2 linked regions of the Thalassobaculum sp. OXR-137 genome follow. The protein of the gene in region 2 interacts with the protein of the main gene of each other region in a pairwise test. Links are inferred from orthologs where the notes say so. Each region holds a gene or a part of one and is shown on either strand. Other genes may lie near its edges.

Evidence for each region. The genes of interacting proteins can lie anywhere in the genome.
Region 1: the proteins of secD (region 2) and pheT interact in binary tests that used the Escherichia coli proteins (3 or more experiments, as listed by UniProt). The link is inferred for Thalassobaculum sp. OXR-137 from one-to-one orthologs.

The regions. Positions count from the first base shown.
Region 1 is NZ_CP139715.1:676,410-682,268, forward strand. What follows is about bases 256-3,304. They hold pheT (phenylalanine--tRNA ligase subunit beta), read left to right. Parts: upstream 256-604; coding sequence 605-3,004; downstream 3,005-3,304. Other genes in these bases: pheS (phenylalanine--tRNA ligase subunit alpha), read left to right, coding at 256-601; T8K17_RS03265 (DHA2 family efflux MFS transporter permease subunit), read right to left, coding at 3,017-3,304. Also shown: more of pheS, read left to right, coding at 1-255; more of T8K17_RS03265, read right to left, coding at 3,305-4,549; T8K17_RS03270 (peptidylprolyl isomerase), read left to right, coding at 4,742-5,275; T8K17_RS03275 (NAD(P)-dependent oxidoreductase), read left to right, coding at 5,475-5,859.
Region 2 is NZ_CP139715.1:3,736,357-3,744,446, reverse strand. Bases 2,945-5,884 are described here. They hold secD (protein translocase subunit SecD), read right to left. Parts: upstream 5,216-5,884; coding sequence 3,674-5,215; downstream 2,945-3,673. Other genes in these bases: yajC (preprotein translocase subunit YajC), read right to left, coding at 5,262-5,687; secF (protein translocase subunit SecF), read right to left, coding at 2,945-3,660. Outside these bases: T8K17_RS17325 (phytoene/squalene synthase family protein), read right to left, coding at 51-899; T8K17_RS17320 (2'-deoxycytidine 5'-triphosphate deaminase), read right to left, coding at 917-2,098; T8K17_RS17315 (Mth938-like domain-containing protein), read right to left, coding at 2,312-2,701; more of secF, read right to left, coding at 2,704-2,944; T8K17_RS17295 (DUF4347 domain-containing protein), read left to right, coding at 6,141-8,090. UniProt on the Escherichia coli protein: Part of the Sec protein translocase complex. Interacts with the SecYEG preprotein conducting channel. SecDF uses the proton motive force (PMF) to complete protein translocation after the ATP-dependent function of SecA.

The DNA.
Region 1 (5,859 bases), 3.1 Mb from region 2 along the record:
GTTCTACCTGACGCCGGACGCCAACGGCGAGCGCAAGGTCCTGCGCACCCACACCAGCCCGGTGCAGATCCGCACCATGGAGAAGCAGACCCCGCCGATCCGGATCATCGTGCCGGGCCGCACCTTCCGTTCCGACCACGACGCCACCCACTCGCCGATGTTCCATCAGGTCGAAGGGCTGGTGATCGACAAGATCAGCCATATGGGCCACCTGAAGGGCTGCCTGACCGATTTCTGCCGGGCCTTCTTCGGCATCGACGACCTGCCGCTGCGCTTCCGCCCCAGCTATTTCCCGTTCACCGAGCCCTCGGCCGAGGTCGATATCGGCTGCTCGCGGTCGGGCGGCGAGCTGAAGATCGGCAACCACGGCGACTGGCTGGAGATCCTCGGCTCCGGCATGGTGCACCCGAACGTGCTGCGCTATGCCGGGATCGACCCGACCGAGTACCAGGGTTTCGCTTTCGGCATGGGGATCGAGCGGATCGCCATGCTGAAATACGGCATTCCCGACCTGCGCCCATTCTATGACAGCGACCTGCGCTGGATGCGCCATTACGGCTTCGTGCCGCTGGCCCAGCCGACCATCGCCGGAGGCCTCTGAGCCATGAAGTTCACCCTGTCCTGGCTGAAGGATCATCTGGACACCGACGCGTCGCTCCAGGAGATCACCGACCGGCTCACCATGCTCGGCCTCGAGCTGGAGGAGGTGGAGGACCGCGCCGCCGCCTTCTCCGCGTTCCGCGTCGCCCATGTTGTGGAAGCGGTGCAGCACCCGAATGCCGACCGCCTGCGGGTCTGCAAGGTCGACGCCGGCGACGGCATCGTCCAGGTAGTCTGCGGCGCGCCGAACGCCCGCACCGGCATGAAGGGCGTCTTCGCCCCGCCGGGCAGCTATGTGCCGGGCACCGATCTGCTGCTGAAGCCGGGCAAGATCCGCGGCGAGGACAGCAACGGCATGCTGCTGTCGGAGCGCGAGCTCGGCCTGAGCGACAATCACGACGGCATCATCGACCTGCCGGACGACGCGCCGGTCGGCCAGGCCTATGCCGCCTATGCCGGGCTGGACGATCCGATCATCGACATCGCCATCACTCCGGACCGGGCCGACTGCCTGGGCGTGCGCGGCATCGCCCGCGATCTCGCCGCCTCCGGCATCGGCACCCTGAAGCCGCTCGACACCTCGCCGGTCAAGGGCACGTTCGCCAGCCCGCTGCGCTTCGACGTCGACCTGCCGGCCGACCAGGCGCATCTGTGCCCGGCGGTCAGCGGCCGCTATTTCCGCGGCGTGAAGAACGGCCCGGCCCCGGCCTGGATGCAGGACCGCCTGCGCGCCGTCGGTCTGCGCCCGATCTCCGCCCTGGTCGACATCACCAACTACATGATGCTCGATCTGGGCCGCCCGCTGCACGCCTATGACGCCAAGAAGCTGCACGGCAACCCGACGATCCGGCTGGCCAAGGACGGCGAAAAATACCTCGCGCTGAACGGCAAGGAATACACCTTCGAGGCCGGCATGCTGGTGATCGGCGATGCGAACGGCGTCGACGATCTGGCCGGCATCATGGGCGGCGAGCGCACCGGCGTGGATGGCGCAACGACGGACATGTTCCTGGAGATCGCGATCTTCGACGAGACCTCGGTCGCCGCCACCGGGCGCAAGCTCGGCGTGCTGTCCGACGCCCGCTACCGGTTCGAGCGCGGCCTCGACCAGACCGGCCCCTGGTGGGGGGCGGAGGTTGCCGCCCGCATGGTGCTGGAGATCTGCGGCGGCGAGGTCAGCGAGACCGTCCGCAGCGGCGAGGGCCGCGACTGGCGCCGCAAGCTGCCCCTGCGCCATTCCCGCATCGCTGGTCTGTGCGGTGTCGAGGTGCCGGAGGAGGAGGCCAAGCGCATCCTCACCACCCTCGGCTTCGAGGTCGAGGGGGCGGGCGAGACCATGAGCGTCACCCCGCCGCCGTGGCGCGGCGACGTGGAGGGCGAGGCCGACCTGGTGGAAGAGGTCGTCCGGGTCTACGGCTACGACAGGATCGCGCCGGTTTCCATGGAGCGGACCAGCGTGGTCGGCCAGCCGGCCCTGACCGCCGAGCAGAACCGCCGCCGCCTCGCCAAGCGGGCGCTGGCCGGGCGGGGGATGATGGAGGCGGTGACCTTTTCCTTCCTGCCGGCCAAGCATGCCGAGCTGTTCGGCGGCGGCGCTTCGGCCCTGCGGCTGGTCAACCCGATCAGCGCGGATCTGGACGTGATGCGGCCGTCGATCCTGCCGAACCTGCTGGCCGCCGCCGCGCGCAACGCCAATGTCGGCTATCCGGACATCGCGATGTTCGAGGTCGGCCCGGAATACGCGGGCGACCGGCCGGAGGACCAGTCCCAGGCCGCCGTCGGCCTGCGGGTCGGCCGCACCGGTCCGCGCGACTGGCGCAAGGCCGACCGGGCGGTGGACGCGTTCGACGCCAAGGCCGACGTGCTCGACCTGCTGGAAATGCTGGAGGCGCCGGTGGCCAACCTTCAGGTCTCCACCGACGCGCCGGACTGGTACCACCCGGGCCGCTCCGGCTGCCTGCGGCTGGGCCCGAAGGTCATGGCCCGGTTCGGCGAGCTGCACCCGCGCATCCTGGAAGCGTTCGACCTGAAGGGTCCGGCGGTGGCGTTCGAGGTCCTGCTGGACAACGTGCCCATGCCGAAGCGCAAGGGGCCGCAGCGCCCGCTGCTGGAGCGCATCCCGTTCCAGCCGGTGGCCCGCGACTTCGCCTTCGTGGTGGCGGCGGACGTGGCGGCGGACAAGATCGCCCGGGCGGCGGCCGGCGCCGACAAGGCGCTGATCGACGGTGTGCACGTGTTCGACCAGTACACCGGTCCGGGCCTTGCCGAGGGGACCAAGTCGATCGCGGTGGAGGTCATCCTGCAACCGCGCGACGCCACCCTCACCGACGAGCAGATCGAGGCGGTCTCCGCCAAGATCGTCGCCAATGTGGAGAAGCAGACCGGCGGCGTGCTGCGGGGCTGACCGGCCCCGCCTTCATGCCTCCGCCCGGCGGTACTTCACCATGAAGACGAACGGGATGATGGCGAAGCAGGTGGCGGCGTAGAGGTAGAAGGCGTTGATGTAGCCCAGCATCGTCGCCTGCCGCCGCATCTCCGCCCCCAGCCCGGCCAGCGACCGGGTGCTGTCGGTCGGCCAGTCGCCGCGCAGGCCGAACAGGCTGTTGGCCTCGGCGAAGATCGACACGAAGGGCACCAGCTCCGTGTAGCCGGCCGCCGTGGTGCGGATGACCAAGGCGATGGACACCGAGATGAAGATCGACGAGCCGACATTCCGGATCAGGTGATAGATCGCCGTCGCCTCGTTCATGAACGCCTTGTCCAGGGTCCGGAACGTGATCAGGGTGATCGGGACCCAGATGAACCCGACCCCGAATCCGGCCAGCAGGCTGGTCCAGGCGAGTGCGAAGGGCGACAGGTTGATGTCGAACCCGCCCATATAGGCGGCGGCCACCCCCTGCAGCACGAAGCCGATGGTCAGGAGCAGGCGCGGATCGAACAGCCGGTTGATGAAGGCCATCACCACCGAGGCGACCAGGGTGCCGAGGCCGCGCAGGGCCATGAACACGCCGATCTCCGCCTCCGGATAGCCCTGGATGTTCGCCATCATCGGCGGAAACAGCACCATCGGCGTCCACAGCACCATGCCGAACAGGAACATGATCGTGCAGCCGATCGCGTAGTTCCGGTCGCGGAACATGGCGAGGTTGAGGAACGGTTTCTCCGCCGTCGCCACATGGGCCAGGAACAGATAGAAGGCCAGCGCCGCGACGATCGCCTCGATCATGATCTCCGGCGATTCGAACCAATCGAGCCGCTGTCCCCGGTCCAGCATGAACTGGAACGAGGCGATGGCGACGGAGAGGGTGAGGAAGCCGAACCAGTCGAGCCGCATGGCGTTCGACCGTCGCCGGTCCTGGATCACCACCGTGATCGCGGTGATGGCGATCAGCCCGAACGGCACCAGCAGGAAGAACACCCAGCGCCAGCCGAGCTCCTCGGCCAGGAAGCCGCCGACCGTCGGGCCGATGATCGGGCCGAACACCACGCCCATGGAGAACACCGCCGTAGCGGTGCCGTGCTGGTGGCGCGGGAAGGTGTCGAGGATCGTCGCCTGGGCCAGCGGCACCAGCGGCGCGCCGAAGCCGCCCTGCAGGATGCGATACAGCACCAGCTCCTCCAGGCTCTGCGACACCCCGCACAGGAAGGAGGCGGCGGTGAAGCCGACGGCGCACCAGAACATCAGCGAGCGCCGGCTGAACCGCGAGGCGAGCCAGCCCGAGGCCGGGGTCATCACCGCCGTGGCGACGATGTTGAAGGTGACGACCAGGGCGATCTGGTCGGTGGTGGCGGCGAAGGTGCCCTGCATCTTCGGCAAGGCCACGTTCGCGATCATCACCGTCATCGTGTAGAGCATCGTCACGAAGGTGAGCGATATCAGGATGACGGCGCGCTGCGCGAAACTGGTCTCGCCGCCGGAAGGCAGCTCGGATGGGACGGCGATCGCCATGCGTCCGTGCACCCTCCTCCCTTGTTCGGTCTTCTTTTGACGTTTTCACCATCATCGCACGTCCGGCGGCGGGCCGTTACCCGTTGAAAATCGGCGATGGCGGCAGCAACGCTTGCCTGCGCGGCCCGCTCCGGTAAGGTGCGAACCCCGTGGGGGGATGACCCGATCACCCTAAAGCCGAAGGAGACGTCGATGCGCCGCCTGGCGTTCGCCGCAAGCATTATCGGAGCGATCATGACGACCGACACCAATGGGGCGGCCGCCGCCGATCCTGAAAACACGCTGATCATGGAGTTGAAGGACGGCACCGTGGTCATCGACCTGCGCCCGGACCTGGCGCCGAACCATGTCGAGCGGATCAAGGAGCTCACGCGGGAGGGCTTCTATGACGGGGTCGTGTTCCACCGCGTGATCGAAGGCTTCATGGCCCAGACGGGCGACCCGACCGGCACCGGCCGGGGCGGCTCCGACAAGGACGACCTGCGCGCCGAGTTCACCAACACCAATTTCGGCCGCGGCACCATCGGCATGGCCCGCACCCAGGCGCCGCACAGCGCCAACAGCCAGTTCTTCATCTGCTTCAACGACTGCTCGTTCCTGAACGGCCAGTACACCGTGTGGGGCCAGGTGACCGACGGCATGGAGCATGTGGACGCCATCGCCCGCGGCGAGCCGCCGCGCAATCCGGACAGCATCGTCTCGATGAAGGTCCAGGCGGACCAGTAAAGAACACCGACCTCGCCCTGAGCAGCTCCGGATCCCATCCGGGGCGTGTCGAAGGGCGAGGTCTTTTCTGTTTCCCCTCCCTCGTCATCCCGATGCACATCGGGATCTGCGGTGCTCAACCGCCGGACTATTGGTCCTGACTTTCGTCAGGACGACGGGATAGGCTGGTTGGACGTGATCCACACAGCGGAGACCGACCATGACCACCCTGATCGCCGGCGGATGCGGCTTCATCGGCCTCGCGGTGGCCGAGCGCTACCTGGAGGACGGCCAGCAGGTCGTGCTGTTCGACCGCAACGCCCTGCACCCGGTGGCCAAGGCCCGCCTCGACGCCCTGCCCGGCAGCTACACCCTGGTCCAGGGCGACATCCGCCAGGCCGAGCCCGTCGCCCAGGCGATCGGCGATCACAAGGTCACCCAGGTGTTCTACGGCGCCGCCGTCACCTCCGGTCCGGACCGGGAGCGCGAGGCGCCGGAAAGCGTGATCGAGGTCAACCTGGTCGGCCTCGCCCACGCCCTCAAGGCGGCGTGGAAGGCCGGCGCGACCCGGCTGATCAACATCTCCTCGGGCGCGGCCTACGGCA
Region 2 (8,090 bases):
GCCTCCCCGTTCCTGGGATCAAGCCGGCGCACAGCAGTCCGCCCGGCGGTTCAGAACAATCTGAAGCGCGCTGCCCGCAGGGCGTGGCGCCAGGCGAGTGACGCCGGAATGTCGGCGAGTGCCGGATCTCGAGGGTCGCCGCCGGTGCGGGCCAGAGCCCCCAGCAGGTCCTGGGCGCGCGCGGCGAGAAGCCGAAGCGGGCGGGCGGGGCGACTGCGAAGCGCGGGAGAGGTCTCGGCATCGCTCAACCGCGCCTGCCCTCGCGCCAGGATCGGACGGCACAGGGCGCCGAGATCGACCGACGCCGGCAGATCCTTGATCCGCGACAGCGTCGTCCCGGCCGCCTCCAGCACCGACGCCGGCAGCGGCGCGCGTCCGGCCGCCAGCAATACCGGCATGGCACGGACGAGCCCAATCAGCGCCCAGGCGGTCCCCACGTTCCGGGCCATTTCCGTATCGGCCCCCAACACGCGCGCCATCGCCGCCGTTACCTCTCCCCCCGTCGCCGCGGCGTAGTCCTCCAGCGCGTCCAGATCCGCCGCCGGCTCTTCCGACAGGTCGCCCTCGCGGGCATCGACCACCCGGCGCAGATCCGACAGCAACTCGGGATGCCGCTCCGCGACCTGAGATAGCGGGAGCACCACCTCATGGGCGCGCGGGGTCCCCGCTTCGATCCCGTCGAAGGCCTCCCGCCACCATTGCAGCCGGATCAGGCCGATGGTCGGGTCGCTCACCACCTCCGCGATCTTCGCGATCTCATGATTGGCGGCGAGCACGGCGAACAGGCCGTCGCGCTGCTCCGGGGCGGCGAAGAGCGAGACCAGGTAGCGCTCGCGGTCGTGCCGGCGCACGATCTCCGCACAGGCCGCCAGGTGTGATGCCAGGGTCGCGTCGGTCATCGGGCCGAACGTCGGCCTCAGCCGCCGGATTCGGGGATGAAGTGCTTGGCCAGCGCGATGCCCTGGCCCTGGTAGTTCGACTTGATCGCCTCGCCATAGACCATGTCGGTCTGACCGTTGGCGATCCGGCGGTAGTCGAGCCAACCGACGATCTGACCGTGCTCCAGGGTGAAGGGCACGCCATAGGAGCGCACCTCCAGCACCGCCCGGCTGCCCTGGGCCTTGCCCTCGACCCAGCCGAAGCCCGGATCGAAGAACCCGGCGTAGTGCACGCGGAACTCGCCGGACTGGCTGTCGAAGGGCAGCATCTCGGCGGCGAGGTCGGGGGGAACGGCCACCTCCTCGCGGGTGGCCAGGATGTAGAACTCGTCCTTCTCCAGGATCAGCCGGCCCTGGTCCCACATCAGCGGCTCCCAGAACTCGGCGACCGGATAGGACCGCGGGCGGTCCACGTCGATCTTGCGGGCGTTCTTGCGGGCCTTGTAGCCGACGATCGCCCCCTTGCCCGCGCCCTGCAGGTCGATGGAGAACGGCACCAGCGTGTCGCGCGGCGGGATCAGGGTGTCGCCCTCGGCCACCCGGGCGAAATGACCGAGCGCGTGACGCTCGCGCACCTCCTTGGCGGAGAGCGCGCTGGCGCCGCGCTGGAAGCGGAGCTGGTTCAGCCGCGAGCCCTGGCTGACCACCACGCTGAACGACAGCGGCACGACCTCCAGGTACAGCTTGCCCTTGTAGCCCCGCTCGATCCGGTCGAAGGCGGTGCCGCCGTCGGTGATCAGGCGGGTGAGGATGTCGAGACGGCCCGTGGAGCTCTTCGGATTGGCCAGCGCCTCCACGTCGTGGGGCAGGTTCAGGCTCTCCAGCAGCTCGATGACATAGACGCAGCCGCGCTCCAGGGCGGCGCCGTTCGTCAGGTCCAGTTCCGGGCGCCCGTCGAGCTGGTCGATCTTCTCCATCACCGTGCCGCCCTGGCCCGGCAGGAAGCTTGCCCGCACGCGGTAGGCCTTGGGACCCAGGCGCAGGTCGAGACTGGCCGGCTGGATCTGGGACGGATCGACCGGGACGGCGCCCTTGATCTGGCCGTCCGCGATCATCCGCTCGATTTCCTGATACGGCAGGACGCCGGTGGTCGGCTTGGCCCATTGGCCGCGCCCGCCCTCGCCCGACGGGATCAGATCGCTCGGCGTATCGAAATTCATCACGGAAACCCTCGCTTTCCGCCCGGATGGCGGTCGGTCATCCTAGCGTCGGTGCCGGTGCGGACGAAACGCAAAGGATCCGCAAAGGATACCCCGAACGCTCCCGTCCATCGGCTGTCCGAACCGTTTGGGACACCGAGGGTTTCCGGCTTTTCCCCACTATCCACAGCCAGGAGCCCCGGGGCGGATGTGAATGGCCGACCCGCTTGGCGGTCACACAACCGGCAGCAGTGCCGCCGCGACCCGCCGGCCTTCGGCCAGGAGCAGGTTGAAGGTGCGGCAGGCGGCACCGGTGTCCATGACCTCGGCAACCGGCCCCTTGTCCCGAATATCGCGGCGCAGGGCCGGCGGCAGGAAGACCTGCTTCGTCCCGGTGCCGATCAGCAGAATGTCGAAGCGCGGCTCCGCCTCCAGGATCGGCCCGAGCGTGGCGAGGTCCAGCGCGGCCAGATTAGCCTCCGGATCCACATCCCACCCCAGGGTGTTTTCCGGCCGGACCAGGATCGGGCCGGTATGGCTCACGTCGCCGACCCGAAACCTGCCGTCGCCGTAGCCGTGGATGATCTGCACGCCCTGGGCGACCATCGGCGTGATATCGACCATGCCTAGCTCCCGTTCTTCACCGTCCGCTCATATTCCGGCAGCATGCTCTCATCGTCGGCATCGCCGTCGCCCCGCCGCAGGCCCGTGTAGAGCAGCAGCGGCACCGCGATGAAGATCGACGAATAGGTACCGACCACGATGCCCCAGATCATCGCCAGGGCAAAATCGGCCAGCACCGCGCCGCCGAAGAAGTAGATCGCAGCCAGCGCCAGCAGCGTGGTCAGGGAGGTCATGGTGGTACGCGACAGGGTGTCGTTGATCGACAGCTCAAGCAGCTCGCCCAGCGGCATGGTCTTGTAGCGCCGCAGGTTCTCGCGCACCCGGTCGTAGACCACCACGGTGTCGTTGATCGAGTAGCCGGCGATGGTGAGCACCGCGGCGACGGTCGCCAGGTTGAACTCGTGCTGGATCAGCGCGAACAGGCCGAGGGTCGAGATGATGTCGTGGCTCAGCGCGACGATGGCGCCGACTCCGAACTGCCATTCGAAGCGGAACCAGATGTAGATCAGGATCGACAGCAGCGCGAGACCGACCGCGAGGATGCCGGCCTCGATCAGCTCCTGGCCGACGGTCGGGCCGACGAACTCGGTGCGGCGGAACTCGACATCGGACGGCAGGGCGTTGCGCACCACCTCGATCGCCTTGATCTGCTCAGCTTCCTCGCCTTCTTGGCGCTGGATGCGGATCAGGACGTCCCGGTCCGACCCGAACTCCTGCAGGCTGACCTCGCCCAGACCGAGCGCGTTCAGGTCGGAACGCATCTGGGCGATGTCGGCCGGCTCACTGGTCTGGATCTCGATCAGGGTCCCGCCCTTGAAGTCGATGCCGAAATTCAGACCGATCCCGAGGACCGCGGCGATCGAGCCGACGACCAGCAGGGCGGACAGGGCAAAGGCGGCGATCCGGAACTTGACGAAAGGAACCTTGGTGTCCCGCGGGATGAGGCGGAGCGGCTTCATGTTTTCTCTCCCCTCAGATCGGCAGGCTGGTCGGGCGGCTGCGGCGCGCCCAGAGGGCGACGAACAACCGGGTGACCATGATGGCGGTGAACATCGACGTGACGATTCCGATGCCGAGCGTGACGGCGAAGCCCTTCACCGGGCCGGAGCCCAGGGCGAAGAGGAACACCGCGGCGAACAGGGTCGTCAGGTTGCTGTCGACGATGGTGGTCAGCGCGCGGCTGTAGCCGGCGTCCAACGCATTCAGCGGAGAGCGTCCGGCTCCGATCTCGTCGCGCACCCGCTCGAAGATCAGGACGTTGGCGTCGACCGCCATGCCGATGGTGAGCACGATGCCCGCGATGCCCGGCAGGGTCAGGGTCGCCTGCATCGCCGAAAGGGCGCCCATGATCAGGACGATATTCACGAACAGGGCGATGTTGGCGAAGATGCCGAACAGGCCGTAGCTCAGGATCATGAAACCGACGACGAGCACCAGGCCGATGACGGCGGCGATCTCGCCGGCGGCGATGGAATCAGCCCCGAGGCCCGGACCGACCGAGCGCTCCTCCAGCACTGTCAGCGGTGCCGGCAGAGCGCCGGCCCTCAGCAGCAGGGCCAGGTCCTGGGCTTCCTGAACGGAGAAACGGCCGCTGATCTGCGCTGATCCGCCGAGGATCGGCTCGCGGATGACCGGTGCCGAGATCACCTTGCCGTCGAGCACGATGGCGAAAGGTTTGCCCACATTCTCCGAGGTCGCGCGGCCGAACCGCTGGCCGCCGGCACTGTCGAACCGGATTGTCACGACGGGCTGGCTGTTCTGATCGAAGGACGGCTGGGCATCGACCAGGTTTTCGCCGCTGACCATCACCCGGCGCTGAATGACGATATTGCCGCCTTCCAGCATCGGCAGGGTCCGCGCCCCCGGCGGCGGGCGGTTGGTGTCGGCCCCGATGGACACCAGATGGAAGGTCAGCTTGGCGGTCTGGCCGATCAGTTCCTTGATGCGCTGCGGGTCGTCGATGCCCGGAAGCTGGATCAGGATGCGGTCGATGCCCTGGCGCTGGATAAGCGGCTCGCGGGTGCCGGTCTCGTCGACGCGGCGGCGCACGATCTCGATCGACTGCTGGACCGCATTAATCTTGATTTGCCGGATCGCGTCCTCGCCCATGGACAGAGACACGCGGTCGCCGTCGACGGTGACCGTCGCGTCCTCGTCCAGGTCTGCGGCGATGTCGCGGGCACGCTCCAGATCGGCCGTCTCGCGAACGGTGAAGGCGGCGGCCCCCTGCTCGACGCCCAGCCCCACATAACCGATCTTCGCCTCGCGCAGCGCCCGGCGGGCGCCGTCGACGATGGCCTCGAGCCGTTCCTGCACGACGACGTCGGCCTCGACCTCCAGCAGGAGATAGGACCCGCCCTGGAGGTCGAGCCCGAGGCTGATCTGCTTACCCGGCACGCCGACCGGGAGGTCGTCGCCGATACCCTTCTCCATAAGGTTCGGGGCGGCATAGGCCAGCCCCGCCAGGCAGACGAACGCAACGAGGATCGTCTTCCAGGTTTCGAACTGCATCATGGGCAGGGTCTCCGCCGGGCTCGGGCTGGATCTGTCGATACGCGGATCAGGATTTGACCGTCTCGTCCCCGTCGGTCACCGCGCTCTGGTTAGCGGCAGCCGGAGCGGCTTCGTCCTCGGCCTTGGAAGCCTTCTTCTTCGGCGGCTTGCTGACCGGCTCGCCCTTGCCGCGGACCTCGGCCAGCATGGAGCGCAGCATCTGGACGCGGACACCCTCGGCGATCTCCACCGTCAGGGTGTCGTCGTCGTCGCTGACCTTGGTCACGGTACCCATCAGGCCGCCATTTCCGACGATCCGGTCGCCGCGGCGCACGTTCGCCAGCATTTCCTTGTGCTGCTTCATCCGCTTTTGCTGCGGGCGAATCAGCAGGAAGTAGAAGACCACAAAGATCAGGACCAACGGCAGGAGCTGGATGACGAAATCGCCACCGCCGCCGCCGAGAGACTGCGCGTGAGCTGTCGAAATGAGCATGTGAAATCTCCCGCGGACCGCATCCGCTCTCGTTTATCCCGCCATATATGGGGGCGCGAAGTGGCGGGACTATACCGACGGAGGCATGAAATGCAACGGCGCGGCGGCGCCGGACCCGGTCCCCGGCCGACCGCCCCGCGATCGAAAGCATGGCTCGGCGAGATTACCAACGCCTGCGGGGGTCGATCGTCCCGCCCACACCCCTTAGCCCTCTAAAACCCCATCATTTAAGCGGAAAAGATGTGCGAGATGGCGCTTTGCTATTTTTCCCCTATGCCGGTCGTGGATTTTCCCGGAATCAAATAATTTTGAACCGGAAAATTAGGAATTTGTTCAGACAGTTACGGTAGTGATCGACATTGCGATCACACTGCCGATCTGGTTAAGAAGAATTTTACTCATATCCCCCAGATAAAGCCTCACCGCAGCATCGAGTTCGATGGAGTTACCAGCATGAGCACGACGACGACCTCCGGGACGGAGATCATCAAGGAATCGATCACCGGGACGCTCCAGGCGTCCGAGTTGCTCGTGGTCGATCCCGGGGTTGAAGACGTCGGCGCGTTGCTCGCCGGTGCAAGAGACGGGATCGAGATTCTGTATCTGAGCGCGGCCGGCGATGGCCTCGGCCAGATCGCCCGCCATCTGGCGACGAGAGAGACCGGTCTGCAGGGGCTGCATGTGCTGGCCCATGGCGAGCCGGGCGCGCTGCATCTCGCCGGCGAGCGGATCGACTCGGCGACCCTCGACGGATCCATTGCGTTGGACACGATCGCCAACGCAATGGATCCGTCGGCGGCCGTGATGATCTATGGCTGCTCGCTGGGCGCCGCGGCCGAGGGACGTCGGTTCGTCGACCACCTGTCGGCGCGGCTGGGCGTTCAGGTGGTCACCGCCACCGGCCCGGTCGGGTCGGCCGTCCTGGGAGGCGATTGGAACGCCTTCGATCACTCGTCCGTCGCCGTCGCCTTTTCGCCGGCGTCCCGGACCGCCTGGCGGGGATTGCTGGCCCAGGTCAACCTGACGCTCGCGGACGACAACCTGAATCCGGGTATCGGCGATGACGAGTTCATCGCGTCAATCTCCAACAGCTGGAACCCGAACGATTCTTTGGACGGCGGCGCCGGCAACGACACGCTGACCATTTCTGCCGCGCAGACGGTGACGTTGGGCGCAACGGCACTCGTCAATATCGAGCGGGTCAACATCACCACCGGTGTTCAGGCCATCACCACCAACGATGCCTCTGTTGCGACCGGTCTCACGCTCACCGTCGACGCGAGCGCGTCGAGTTCGAACGTGAATTGGAACGGCTCGGCCGAATCAGACGGCCACTTTGCGATCACGACGGGCGGTGGCCGCGATACGATCATTGGCGGCGCGCTGGCGGATACGATCTCGACCGGCGATGGCAACGACACGGTCTCCGGCAGAGCGGGCGACGATGTCATCTCCGGCGGCGGCGGCAACGACACGCTCTCGGGCGGCGACGGCGCTGACACCATCTACGGCGGCGCCGACAACGACTTCCTGTATGGCGCGGCCGGCGACGACTCTCTGTTCGGCGGCGACGGCAACGACGGGGTATCCGGCGGCGAAGGCGACGACACCCTCTCCGGCGGCGCCGGCAACGATACGCTGATGAGCAGTTCCGGCAACGACGTGGCCCGTGGCGGCGCCGGCAAGGACTGGATCTGGGGCCAGAAGGGTGATGACGTCCTGTCCGGCGGTGTGGGCGACGACACGATCTCGGGCGGCGACGGTGCGGACACGCTCTATGGCGGCGAGGGCAACGACACCCATTCCGGCGGCAGCGGCACGGATGTCATTCGGGGTGGCGAGGGGAGCGACCTTCTGCTCGGGATGGCGCAGGCCGACACGCTTTCGGGCGGCGCCGGTGCCGATACGATGAGCGGCGGAGCGGATGTCGACCTCCTCATCGGCGGCACCGACGCCGACGTCTTCCTCGGGAATACTTCCGAATTCAACGGCGATACGATCAGCGACTTCTCGGCTGAGGATCAGATCGTCATTAAGAGTTCGGACCTCTCGTCTCTCAACGGCACCGCGACGTCGGGCACGCTCTCCCTTGGCGGCGGGCAGGAAATCACCCTGACCGGTATCACCGCGACCACCGGCACCTTCAGCGCCACCTATGACGGGACTAACACCACCATCACCTATACCGCGGCCGCGACGTCCGGCGGATCTGGGGGCGGCGGAACCGTCGACACCTCGACCCCGAACACGGTCGTCATCACACCGGCCACGCCGACAGTGGCGACATTCACTGAAGCCGAGACCCTCAGCAACACCGGCAACACCGGCGCGACCGCTGCGCTGCTACAGAATACCGGTAACAACGGCAACGTCGTCACCGCCATCCTGCCTCGTCTGACGGCC